DNA from 3 places in the Exiguobacterium sp. E17S genome. Region 1 is predicted to be linked to each of the others. Evidence: riboswitches for the same ligand, from Rfam matches in the RefSeq annotation. Region 1 holds a riboswitch; each other region holds the start of a gene.
The links. A riboswitch is a leader RNA that binds a small molecule or an ion and turns the genes downstream of it on or off. The one in region 1 is predicted to bind S-adenosylmethionine.

Region 1 (4,286 bases):
GACCGCCTTGGCATTCAACTCGTTGATGCAGCAATCGAAAACGGACATGTGACACCAGGCGGTACGATCATCGAGCCGACAGCCGGGAATACCGGCATCGGCTTAGCGCTCGCCGCTAAAAAATACGATCTCAAAGTCATCTGTGTCGTTCCGGAAAAATTCAGTCAGGAAAAGCAGACGTTGATGCGGGCACTCGGCGCAACCGTCGTCAACACGCCGACTGAACTCGATATGCAAGGGGCTATCGACCGGGCAAAAGAACTCGGTCAGGAAATTCCGAACAGTTACGTTCCGTTACAATTCGAAAACGAAGAGAACCCAGTCACGTATCAGCGGACACTCGGTCCTGAGCTGATTGCGGACTTGCCGCACATCGACTGGTTCGTTGCCGGTTGTGGTTCAGGTGGTACGTTCGCCGGAACAGCGGACTTCTTAAAACAACGTCTCGGTACAAAAGCAGCAATCGTCGAACCGGAAGGCTCCGTCTTAAATGGTGGTCCAGCCGGTCCGCATAAGACAGAAGGCATTGGAACAGCAAAATGGCCAAGTCTCGTTCCGCGTGAACTCGTCGACGAGATTCATACGATTTCTGACCGTGATGCATTTGACGCGGTTCATACACTCGCTGCTCGCGAAGGATTACTCGTCGGTAGTTCAGCAGGTGCAGCGCTCGTTGCTGCGCTTGATATCGCGAAGCGTCACCCCGGCAGTACGATCGTCACCGTCTTCGCAGACAGTGCCGAACGCTACTTAAGCCAACAAATCTTTGAAAAGGTGGACGAAACTCATGCGTAAGAAGACAGCATTGATTCATGGAGGAACAGGTGTCGACCGGGCAACAGGAGCCGTCACACCTCCGATCTATCAAACAAGCACATACAAGCAGGATAAAATCGGTCAACTTAAGGACGGATACGAATACTCACGGACAGCGAACCCGACACGGACGAGCATCGAACGATTGATTGCGGATCTCGAGGGCGGCGCACGTGGTTTTGCCTTCGGTTCTGGGATGGCAGCGATTCATGCCGTCTTCCACTTGCTTGAGTCTGGCGACCACATCGTCATGACAGATGACGTCTATGGTGGTACGTTCCGCTTGATGCAACGCGTCTTACCGAAGTTCAACATCGAAGTGACATTCGTCGATACGACGGACCTTGCGGCAACGGAAGCAGCGATCCAAGACAACACGAAGATCGTCTACGTCGAAACACCGACGAACCCGTTGTTGAAAGTTACGGATATCGCAGCAATCGCAACGATCGCCAAACGTCACGATCTTAAACTCGTCGTCGACAACACGTTCGCGACACCATATCATCAACAACCACTCGCACTCGGTGCAGATATCGTCTTGCACAGTGCAACAAAATACATCGGCGGACACTCGGACGTCGTCGCTGGACTTGTCGTCGTCAAAGATGATGCGCTCGGCGAAGAGCTTCACTTCATCCAAAACTCGACAGGCGGCGTACTTGGACCGCAAGACAGCTTCTTGCTCGTCCGTGGTCTTCGTACACTCGGTATCCGGATGGATGCGATCGAAGAGACAGCACATGATCTCGTTGCGTTCCTACAAGCGCAAGATATTGTCTCAAACATCTTCTACCCGGGACTTGCATCGCATCCTGGTCACGACATCCAAGCGAAACAAGCGACTGGATTTGGTGGGATGATCAGCTTTGATGTTGGTTCAGCAGCGAACGCAGAAAAACTCGTCGAGGCGACACACTTCTTCACACTTGCTGAAAGTCTTGGTGCCGTCGAGAGTCTGATTTCGGTGCCGGCACGGATGACGCACGCGTCGATCCCAGCAGAACGTCGGGCAGAACTCGGTATCACGGACGGTCTCGTTCGGATTTCAGTTGGACTTGAAGACGCAGAAGATTTGAAAGAAGACTTAACACGTGCTTTCACGTTCCTCGAAAAAGTTTCTGAAAAAACTGTTTGACAACAAAAATAACCCCTGCTAATATTCAGAATATATTCTACAAACTTAATACCGAAACTCTTATCGAGAGTGGTGGAGGGACTGGCCCGATGAAACCCGGCAACCGCGGATCTAATCCGAAGTGGTGCTAATTCCAGCAGACAAAAGTCTGGGAGATGAGAGCAAATGGTTTTGTGTACTGAAAAGTGCGCGCGTTTGCTCTAAAACGCGCGCACTTTTTTATTTTAGGAGGGACAGTTGTGATTCGTTTACAAGACGTAGGAAAGATTTATCGCTCAAAGCGCGGAGCGGTCGAAGCCGTCGCGAATGTCGATCTGACAATCGAGCGCGGTGAAATTTTTGGAATAATCGGTTATTCCGGAGCAGGGAAATCGACCCTGATCCGATTACTGAATATGCTCGAAGCACCAACGAGTGGTTCAATCCAAATCGATGGTGTTGAAATGACATCATTAAAACCAAAAGAATTACGAGGCGTCCGCAAGAATGTCTCGATGGTCTTCCAACACTTCAACTTACTGTGGTCACGGACGGTCGAAGAGAACATCATGTTCCCACTCGAGCTCGGTGGCTTCCCGAAAGCACACCGCAAGGAACGAGTCGCGGAATTGATCCAACTCGTTGGTTTAGACGGACGCGAAAAAGCCTATCCGTCGCAATTATCGGGTGGTCAAAAGCAACGTGTCGGTATCGCTCGGGCACTGGCATCGAACCCAGACGTTCTCTTATGTGACGAGGCAACAAGTGCACTCGATCCGAAGACGACGGACTCAATCCTTGAGTTACTCGTTGACATCAATGAAAAACTGAAACTGACGATCGTCTTGATCACACACGAGATGCACGTCATTCAAAAAATCTGTCACCGGGTCGCCGTCATGGAAGCCGGTAAAATCGTCGAGCAAGGACCGGTCGCAGAGGTCTTCCGTCATCCGAAGCAAGCGATGACGAAGGAGTTCGTCAAACAATTGACGTCGCCTTCGGAAAACGAGTTGACGTTCGCGAAACTACGCGAACGGTACCCAACCGGAAAAATCGTTCAGTTGACGTTCGTCGGATCGACAGCGGAAAGCCCGATCCTCGCGGAAGTCATGAAGGATTCACCGGTCCTGTTCAACATCATCGGCGGAAACGTCGGTCAATCACAGGAAGGGGCACTCGGTACACTGTTCATTCAGTTGATCGGGGAAACAGAAGCAACACAAGCGGTCATCACGAAGCTTCAAGCCAGTGATGTTGAAGTGGAGGTGGATCACCGATGATTTCATTCTTTGACAACCTAGATTGGGACATGGTGTGGGAAGCGACAGGCAGTACCGTCTATATGACGGCAATCGCTGGGGTTTCGACATTCGTTCTCGGTTTGATCATTGGTTTACTATTGTATGCGACAAACGAAGAGTTATTGTTCAAGAATCGGGCGTTCTATTCAGTGTTGAGCTTGATCGTCAACGTCTTCCGTTCGATTCCGTTCATCATCTTACTGATCTTATTGATTCCATTTACGACAGCAATCGTCGGTTCGTTCCTCGGACCAACGGCAGCATTACCGGCACTGATTTTCGGTGCTGCACCATTTTACGGTCGGATGGTTGAACTCGCGTTACGTGAAGTCGATAAAGGTGTCATCGAGGCAGCTGAATCGATGGGGGCGACGAAGTTCCAAATCATCTATAAAGTCTTAATCCCGGAAGCGTTGCCTGCCATCGTTTCTGGTATCACGGTCACACTCGTCTCACTTGTCGGTTATACGGCAATGGCCGGAGTAGTCGGCGGAGGTGGACTTGGGGACATGGCCTTCATCGAAGGATTCCAGCGTTCTCAAAACGATGTCATCGTCATTGCGACACTCTTAATCTTAGCGATCGTCTTCGTCATCCAAATCATTGGTGATTTGCTGATCCGTGCGATCGATAAACGTTAATTCAAATTTTATTCATATTGGAGGAATCATTCATGAAAGTTTGGAAAAAATTCGTAGGTACTGCTGCTGTATCCGTCTTAGCAATCAGCCTTGCTGCATGTGGCGAAAAATCATCAGGATCAGGTAGCGACGACAAGACACTCGTCGTTGGTGCTTCAAACGTACCGCACGCTGAGATTCTTGAGCACGTTAAAAAAGAATACGAAGCAAAAGGCTACAAGCTTGAAATCAAGAAGTTCCAAGATTACGTACTTCCGAACAAAGCACTCGCTTCAAAAGAAATCGATGCGAACTACTTCCAGCATGTACCGTATCTTGAGCAACAAGAGAAAGAAAACAAATCATATAAGTTCGCGAACGCAGGTGGTGTCCACGTTGAACCACTCGGTATCTATTCGAAGAAATACA
Region 2 (4,286 bases), on a different contig from region 1:
ATGTTTTTGCGACCGGATCATAAACCTCACCGGAGTTCGGATAGACGATGATTGGCACGTCCGTCAACGCCTTGACGTGACGAATAAAGTCGGTCGCGTAAGATGCCGGAAAACAATTTGCACCGATTGCTGCGAGCTGTGGATGTTGTCCGACCGTTTCAATACACGTCGCAAGTGCCGTTCCTTCACTAATGTGTGTCGCATCTTGAAGCGAGAACGTCAGCCAAGCGGACACTTCCGGATACGCTTCGAGAATCCGGAACAACACGACAGCTTCCTCGAGCGACGGAATCGTCTCAAATGCCAGCAGATCAGCCCCCGCTTCAATCAATGCTTCGATCCGTGGTCTGTGGAAGGCTTCTAGCACATCTGCTGACACTCCATAATGACCGCGATACTCAGAACCATCTGCTAAGTAGGCACCATAAGGACCCACTGATCCTGCGATTAATGCGTCACTCTTTCCGCTACGCGTGCGTGCGTTTTGCGCCAAGGTGACCGTTTGTCGAATCAGCGACTGTGCTTCCTCTGTCGTGATATGACGTTGCTTGAACCCTTCGATACTTGCTTGATAGCTTGAAGTGATGGCAACATCGGCACCTACTTCAAAGTAGTCACGATGGACGTGTTCGATCTGTTCCGGTGCTTCGATTAAGAGACGTGCTGACCAAAGCGGGTCGTTCAGGTCGAATCCCTTCTGTTCAAGTTCGGTTGCAAGGGCACCATCTAAAATGAGAAAGGGAACTTCCTGTAATCGTTGATCAACTGGATTTTTGATTCGGGACATCTTCAACACTCCGTTTCTGAGAAGAATTCGTGAACGCATGAACGACATAACAGATCACGATGAATGGAATACCACAGTACAAGGCAATTCGTTGTGTCGGATCAAATCCGATACCAATCAAGGAAATCAAACAAACGACGAAAGCGGCGATCGGTACGAATGGAAAGAGTGGTGTGCGATAGACCAATTCGTCGACCGTATGCCCTTCACGAAGAAATTGCTTCCGGAAGCGATACTGGGCAACGCTGATACTCATCCAAACGACGACGACAGCAAGACCGGAAATCGAGACGAGCGCGATATAAACACTTCCTGCTGCATAGATGCTAGACAGCAAGGCAAGTCCTCCGCCAAGCATGCTGAACAATACGGCTCGAAGTGGAACCCCACTTGGCGTCACCTGGGCGAAGAATCGTGAAATCATGCGTTCGTTCGCAAGCGACCAGAGCATCCGAGAGGCGGCGTAAAGTCCAGAGTTCGCTGCCGACAAGATCGCTGTCAAAATGACGAAGTTCATCACGTCTGCTGCGTAGGGAATTCCGATTCGTTCAAACACGGCGACGAACGGACTTTCGAGTACACCTTTCCCATCCGTTGGTAATAAGACGGCTAACACGATGATCGTACCGACGAAGAAGAGGACGAGTCGCAAGATTGTCGTCCGGATCGCAAGCGGAATCGTCCGTTTCGGATCGACTGCTTCACCCGCTGCGACACCGATCAATTCCGTTCCCGAGTAAGCAAAGTTCACGGCAAGCATCGTCATGAAGATGACGAAAGCGCCATTTGGGAACAACCCGCCTTCGGTTAACGAAGAAAAGAATGGAGCCGGGCTACCATCTTGCAGTGGAATGAAGCCGACGATTGCTCCCGCACCGAGTAAAATGAAAGCAATGATCGTCACGACCTTAATGGCGGAAAACCAAAACTCGACTTCAGCAAACACGCGAACCTTCAAGACGTTGATAACGAGGATCATCGCAGCGAACAATGCGCTGAACACCCATACAGGAATCGACGGGAACCAACGTTGCATCAAAATGCCTGCTGCCGTGAATTCTGAACCAAGGGCGACCGTCCACGTCAGCCAGTAGAGCCAGGCCACTGTATAACCGGTGCCGGGTCCGATGTACTTCGTTGCGTACTTATGGAATGATCCGGTTTCCGGCATGTGCACGGCGAGTTCACCGAGACTTAACATGACTAAGTAAACGACGACGGCCCCAATCAAATACGATAAAATCGTTCCGACGCGTCCTGCTTGTTCCAACGTATAACCTGTACTTAAAAATAATCCTGTTCCAATGACACCACCTAACGACAGCATGATCAGATGACGTGATTCCATCTTGCGTCGAAATGCTCCGCTCGTTTTCATGAATCCATTTCCTCCTCGTTCCACCTATTTCAAACAAAAAACGCATCCTCACGGATGCGTCGGTCGACAATTCGGAAATCTTATCGATCGGGTGCAGCACCCGCAGGAATTAGCACAGTATCTTTCGACCTGTTGCTGAGGTTTCATAGGGCCAGTCCCTCCACCTCTCTGGATAAGTATGTAATTGTTCCTAACCCTATCAAGTCTTTTTCAAATTGTCAACACAATTCAGAATACTCCTATCAAAAAAACATTCCGCATCGTATCGATCCGGAATGTTTGGAGGTTTATTTTTTGGCGAATAAATCCGCTGTTTTCAAGGCTGCACGAACCGCTTTCCGATTCAATGTTCCTTGCTGGTGCTTCATTTTCTTCGTTTGGGCAGCCAATTGCGCTTTGAGCGCCGCAATCTCTTGATCCTTTTGAGCCGTTCCTGTTTGTTTCTGCAATGCTTTGATTTTCTTATCTTTTTCAGCTAATTGTGCTTTTGTTTGTTTTTGCGCATCCGCAATCTTCTTCTCTTGTTCCGGGAAGAACCGTTCAAAACGAGCGACTGCTTCCTCAAGACTTACGCCAGAGATCGGTTGGACTGGTGGGAGCAACTCGGTTTGCGCCATTTGACGGTCAAACGGTACATTCTCAGGATAGTTCGTCTCTTGGTAGATATGCTCAAGATTGTTCACGTTCAAGAAGTCAACGAAGTTGTCGAAGTTACGCGCTTGAACACGTGCCGGACTTTGGAAGTCAGCGCTTGCTACGACGTCGGATAATTGTGTATCCGCTGTGATGTCGTTCGCCCAAATGTGCGTCAACTGATGGTAATCCGTCAATTCGCGCATCCGTGCATCTTTTGGAATGAGGATACTCGGCGTACCTGCAAGCGTTGCTGTGATGTTTCCGTGCAAGCGTGCACCAAAACTAAGGTCTGCTTGTCCGATGAAATCGAACCATGTCTGTGCGTTCAAGAAGAAACGAACCCGATCATTCATGTAAGCAGGATCCGACATTTTCACCGGATAGTTCGTCACTGAAAGATCTGCGATCGGGTGCGTCCCTGTATACGTCAACTTCAGTTCCTTCATCCACTGGGGAATGAAGTAATGATTTGGATACTCTTCCATCCCACGTGTAATGAAATCGAGGACGTTTTGTGGAGCTAAACGTGACGAGTTGACCGTAATCATCGACTCAGGTGTGATGTTCGTTTCACGGATGTGCAAGTCGCGACCGAACGCGTACATCGAAGGACATCCGATGACGCGATGATCGATCCCTTCGCGGAAACCAAGACGTGTTAAGTATTTCGACGTAATCTCCCCGCGAAGACCCAGCATGCTCGAGCGCTCGAGAACGGCACTGACGAATGCTTTGACATCTTCATCGAATGGGAATCCACCATCTAAGTCTGGTTCAAACGGTGCACGTAACCCTACACCGATGACGACGACTGGAATCTTTAATTTTTTGATGAGACGTGTATATTTCCGTAACGTCGGTACGAATTCTTTTCGGAATGCGTCCGCTAACGGAATGACATAAAGGTCAAAGTTGGCATTGATTTCGTCTGCCCGTTCTTCGTCGTAATAGTAATAGTCAGGTGTGATCGTCGTACCTTCTGTCATCAACGTCCGAAAGATACTGTATTGATAGATAAGATTTCCAACGTTTCCTCCAATGGAATTATGTTTCATCAAATAAGGAGCATCGAACTGTTCGAATGGTGTCATACCTGCACGAATAATAATACGTTTCATAATGGATAAACTTCCCCTCTCGTCTGCTTCATTCGTCCTTGCAAGAAAAAATACGGAAAAATATATTATCAGTTTTTTTCAATCTCATTAAGAATAGATGAACTTTATTTCGGAAGTCAACGATTCCTAAGGGAAACAGGTCTTTCGTCATCAAAACGAAACATTTGCACCACTCCATCATTTTTCTAAAATAGAAAAATGTGACTATCTAATCGTTTCGAGATACATGCGTAGATTCGCTTCGACTAATTTCAAGGCATACATCTGATCAGTCGTAGCAGGCTTCAATAATGCACTGAAAAAATGTTCCACTTCGACGGGCTGACCCTTTTCCATGTCCCGTAACATCGATGATTTCATCGTATCT
Region 3 (4,286 bases), on a different contig from region 1:
GTCATCGATGAAGTGATGGAGTTAGAGAAACAGACTATCGTCATGCCACCACAAGTACCGATCGAGCCAGTACTCAAGCAACGTTATGCCTATACGTTTCAGCGGGGGTTAAAAGGCGGTACTTTACTAGAATGGTCGGGCAGTCATATTTCTGAACGAGACGTCCGCGATTGGAATCTCGAGCACGGCATGGAAGTCCGGGTCCGTGTCGATCGTCAGGATGATCAAAAAACGATATGCCGTATCGAAGCCGTCGTCTCGACGGAGCGAATGAGAGAGAATCCAGAACGTGTCGTGTTTGAACAAGCAATCGTCAAGGCGCATGGAATCATTGAGGAAACGGTGAATGGTCCACTGCAAGATGAGTCGGGCAGATCGTTCTATTATGTCGTTCCGGTAGAAGACATGCGCTATTTCCGACTAGAAGCAGGTCAACTCGTCGATCTCGTCATGTGGCGGGAACGGAAGGATACACTGACGATTGCTTGGAAGCATCCGTTCACGTATGAAGAGCCGATCGTCAACGCATCATCTAACCGCCGATCAGAAGTAGAGCAACCGGTAGTGAAGGCATCTGTGACAACAAAAAAGTCAAATCGGTATGCACGAAAAATGAAACGACAACCGGTGCCGAAAGCTAAAAAAGCGCAGCGTCGCGTCCGTATGCCAAAAGAGCGAACGATTGAACCGATCGTGACGACAGCTGTACCCGGACAATTGATGGATTTCGTTGATAAGACACCGCTTGATTTCACGCGCTTCACAGGAATGCGTCTCGTCATTGTTGGAAACGAACAACAAACCGCTGTCTATCGTGAGTTCTTTGCGCCGACGGGGATCGAATTGATTCATCTGGCAGGGGACGCACAGTCCGCGAAAAAGATTGCCTGTCTCGCCAAAAAGACGGACGCGATCGTCGTCGTAACGAGTCGCGTTTCTCATGCAGCGAGTGCACATGTCATCGCGCAGGCGAAAAAGCATGGTATTCCATTCGCGATGGAACGGCTCGACGGTCGACGCTCGTTATACACGGCGTGTGAACGACAGCTTGAGCGTGCCTGGCTCAACCAGCAACGAGACGGGAAATTATTGAAAAAAGAGTGAAACATTAGAAGAATTCGACCGTAAAGTAAGGTGAGAACTTATTTTTCAAGGAGGACCTTACTCATGTCATCTCAATTAAAAAAAGCAGCGAAGGAGTCGCTCAGCGGTCGTTGGGGATTTGCCATCCTCATGTTCGTACTTTTTTCTATCATCCAGAGCGTTCCGACGTTCATCGGACCAGATCCTAACGAAGATCTAAATGCGATGAGTGCGGTCAGTATCATTCTTTCGATTTTATTGATCCCAATTGCAGCGGGTTGGACGTGGGTCGCGATGTCGTTCGCACGCAATGAAGAAGTCAAAGTAGCTGATTTGTTCGAACCGTATAAAATCTTCGGTAAAGTCATCGGCGTGTCGATTGTGCAAGCGGTCTTCTTATTCCTATGGACCTTACTCTTGATCATTCCAGGGATCATCAAGTCGTTCTCTTACTTGTTGACGTTCTACATCCTTCGAGATGAACCATCAGTCGGTATTCTCGAGGCAATCACGCGTTCACGTCAACTCATGGATGGTCATAAAATGGAAGCATTCTTACTCTTCCTATCATTCATTGGTTGGGCATTACTTGTGATTGTTACACTTGGTCTTGCTGTCCTATGGGTTGGACCATACTTCAGCGTCACGATGGCAAAATTCTATGATCGTGTTCGTGATGAACAGGCGCCAGAGCCAACATCAGATTTCGTCGCACCATATTAATCCCGAATCCCGACACGATGTCGGGATTTTTTATGCTCGAAATAATTCCGATTGGAAAAGACGGTTTAATGGTTGCTTTAGTTCAGTGAATTTTGTACGATGAATGCAACACATCTTATCTAGAGAAGTCGAGGGACTGGCCCGAAGACACTTCAGCAACCCCGCCGTGGCGGAAGGTGCTACTTCCAGGAAGGGATACCTTCCGAAGATAAGAGCGGACAGGACAAGATACCGTCGCTCTTTTCGAACTTCGAAAAGAGCGTTTTTTTATGATAAGGGGGACGATGGAGTGGAGTATGGTTTTTGGTTACCGATTTTTGGGGGATGGTTACGTAACGTCGAGGATGAACAGATGCCACCGACCTTCGATTATGCGAAAAAAGTCGCACAAACAGCAGAACGAATCGGCTTCTCGACGACGTTGATTGCGGAATTGAACTTGAATGATATCAAAGGCATCAAGGAACCGAGTCTTGAGGCATGGACGACGGCAGCAGCGATTGCTGCAACGACAGAACGCCTTGAGATCATGACAGCGGTTCGTCCCGGGTTCCATAATCCAGCGACGACGGCGAAGATGGCGGCAAACATCGATCAGTTGAGTGGTGGACGCTTTACGCTCAACGTCGTCTCAGCGTGGTGGGCAGAGGAAGCGAAACAATACAACGGTATCTTCACAGCGCACGATGAACGCTATGCTCGGACGGAAGAGTTCGTCACGGTCATGAAGGGACTATGGGCAGATACGTCACCGTATAGCTTCTCCGGTCATCACTACACGATCGAGCAAGCAGAACTCCATCCGAAGCCAGTCCAGCGTCCGGGGATCAAGCTCTACGCTGGTGGAGAGAGTGAAGCTGGAAAGCGAACGATCGTCGAACACTGTGACGCTTATGTCATGCACGGGGGCACTGTTGAAGAAGTAGCCCATAAAATCGACGATATGAAAGTACGCCGGGAAGCGACGGGACAAAAGCCGCTCGAAAGCTTCGGTCTTGCTGCCTACATCATTTGTCGGGATACTGAAGAAGAAGCACTTCTTGAATGGCAACGGATCACGGACGTCAAGGAAGACAGCGCCGGTTATGCCGGTTATCAGGATTTCATTAGTAAATCGCAACTGGAGCAACAGGTCGAGCGGAACGATTATTCTGTCTCGAACCGTGGTCTACGTCCGAATTTAATCGGGACACCAGAACAAATCGCTGAACGGATTCTAGCGTTCGAAGCCGTCGGTGTCACGTTACTTTTGTTACAATTCTCACCACAACTTGAAGAAATGGAACGCTTTGCTCGTGACGTAATGCCACTGGTCGAAGCGAAACGAAAGGTAGGTCAACAATCATGACAAAAATTCATATTCTCCACGAAAACCAAGAATGGACGGACCATCTCATCAAACGTCTCGAAGAACTCGAATTACCGTATGAACAGTGGCACTTGAATGAAGGAATCGTTCCGCTGGATGAACTGCCGCCAGAAGGCGTCTTTTACAGCCGGATGAGTGCTTCTTCGCATACGCGGGGACATCGTTACGCGCCGGAGTTGACGGAAGGGGTCCTCGCTTGGTTAGAAGAGCATGACCGGACCGTCTTTAACGGAACGCGTGCGCTCCGTCTTGAAGTCAGCAAAGTCAATCAATATACGGCGTTGCGTAAGGCTGGGATTCGTGTACCGAAGACGACGGCTGCCGTCGGACGTGATCAAATCGTGCAAGCAGCAAAAGAGATCGGTGTTTCGTCATTCATCACGAAACACAACCGTGCAGGGAAAGGTCTCGGCGTCCAGTTATTCCATTCGATTGAAGCACTTGAAGCTTATCTCGACGGTCCGACATTCGACGAACCAGTCGATGGCATCACGTTGATTCAAGAGTATATTCAAGCACCAGAACCGTACATCACACGTTGTGAGTTCGTAGGTGGAAAGTTCGTCTACGCGGTTCGAGTCGATACATCAGAAGGTTTTGAGCTTTGCCCAGCGGATGCATGCGTGATCGACGACTTGTTCTGCCCAGTCGGTGAAGAAGCACCGCAAACACCGATGAAGTTCCAAATCGTTGAAGGCTTCGATGACCCGATCATCCAAAAGTATGAAGCATTCCTCCAAGCGAACCAAATCGCGGTCGCAGGCATCGAGTTCATTAAGGATGCGTCAGGTACGATCTATACGTATGACGTCAATACGAATACGAACTATAATTCGGATGCCGAAGCAGCTGCAGGACGCTACGGTATGCTCGAACTAGCGAAGTTCCTCGGTGCAGCCCTTGAAACAAGCACAGTAAAATAAGAATCTGCTCTCGCCCTGTCACCGGACGTTACAAGACCGGATGACAGGGTATTTCTATAGAAAAGGGGGCGGATCTATGATTACGTGGAGAGAAGAACGACAGCTCGATATTCCGATTGAGGAAGCATGGCACTTGTTTGATCACACGCGATTGCAGCGTTTGATTCCAAACGTCGTCCAGCACGAGG

Region 2: another riboswitch for S-adenosylmethionine. It lies ahead of AC3B4V_RS13285 (amino acid permease); the one in region 1 lies ahead of AC3B4V_RS07475 (methionine ABC transporter ATP-binding protein).
Region 3: another riboswitch for S-adenosylmethionine. It lies ahead of AC3B4V_RS13150 (LLM class flavin-dependent oxidoreductase); the one in region 1 lies ahead of AC3B4V_RS07475 (methionine ABC transporter ATP-binding protein).

The regions. Positions count from the first base shown of each region.
Region 1 covers NZ_JBYLRU010000001.1:1,445,630-1,449,915, reverse strand. Annotated here, with positions in the region: gene AC3B4V_RS07485 (PLP-dependent cysteine synthase family protein) at 1-795, shown strand, start outside; gene AC3B4V_RS07480 (bifunctional cystathionine gamma-lyase/homocysteine desulfhydrase) at 788-1,954, shown strand; SAM riboswitch class I at 2,012-2,116, shown strand; gene AC3B4V_RS07475 (methionine ABC transporter ATP-binding protein) at 2,194-3,216, shown strand; gene AC3B4V_RS07470 (methionine ABC transporter permease) at 3,213-3,878, shown strand; gene AC3B4V_RS07465 (MetQ/NlpA family ABC transporter substrate-binding protein) at 3,911-4,286, shown strand, end outside.
Region 2 covers NZ_JBYLRU010000004.1:175,409-179,694, forward strand. Annotated here, with positions in the region: gene mmuM (homocysteine S-methyltransferase) at 1-787, opposite strand, end outside; gene AC3B4V_RS13285 (amino acid permease) at 762-2,165, opposite strand; SAM riboswitch class I at 2,243-2,344, opposite strand; gene AC3B4V_RS13290 (polysaccharide pyruvyl transferase family protein) at 2,453-3,919, opposite strand; gene AC3B4V_RS13295 (ketopantoate reductase family protein) at 4,124-4,286, opposite strand, start outside.
Region 3 covers NZ_JBYLRU010000004.1:148,950-153,235, reverse strand. Annotated here, with positions in the region: gene AC3B4V_RS13160 (DUF2325 domain-containing protein) at 1-1,104, shown strand, start outside; gene AC3B4V_RS13155 (DUF975 family protein) at 1,168-1,806, shown strand; SAM riboswitch class I at 1,919-2,021, shown strand; gene AC3B4V_RS13150 (LLM class flavin-dependent oxidoreductase) at 2,096-3,154, shown strand; gene AC3B4V_RS13145 (ATP-grasp domain-containing protein) at 3,151-4,098, shown strand; gene AC3B4V_RS13140 (SRPBCC family protein) at 4,175-4,286, shown strand, end outside.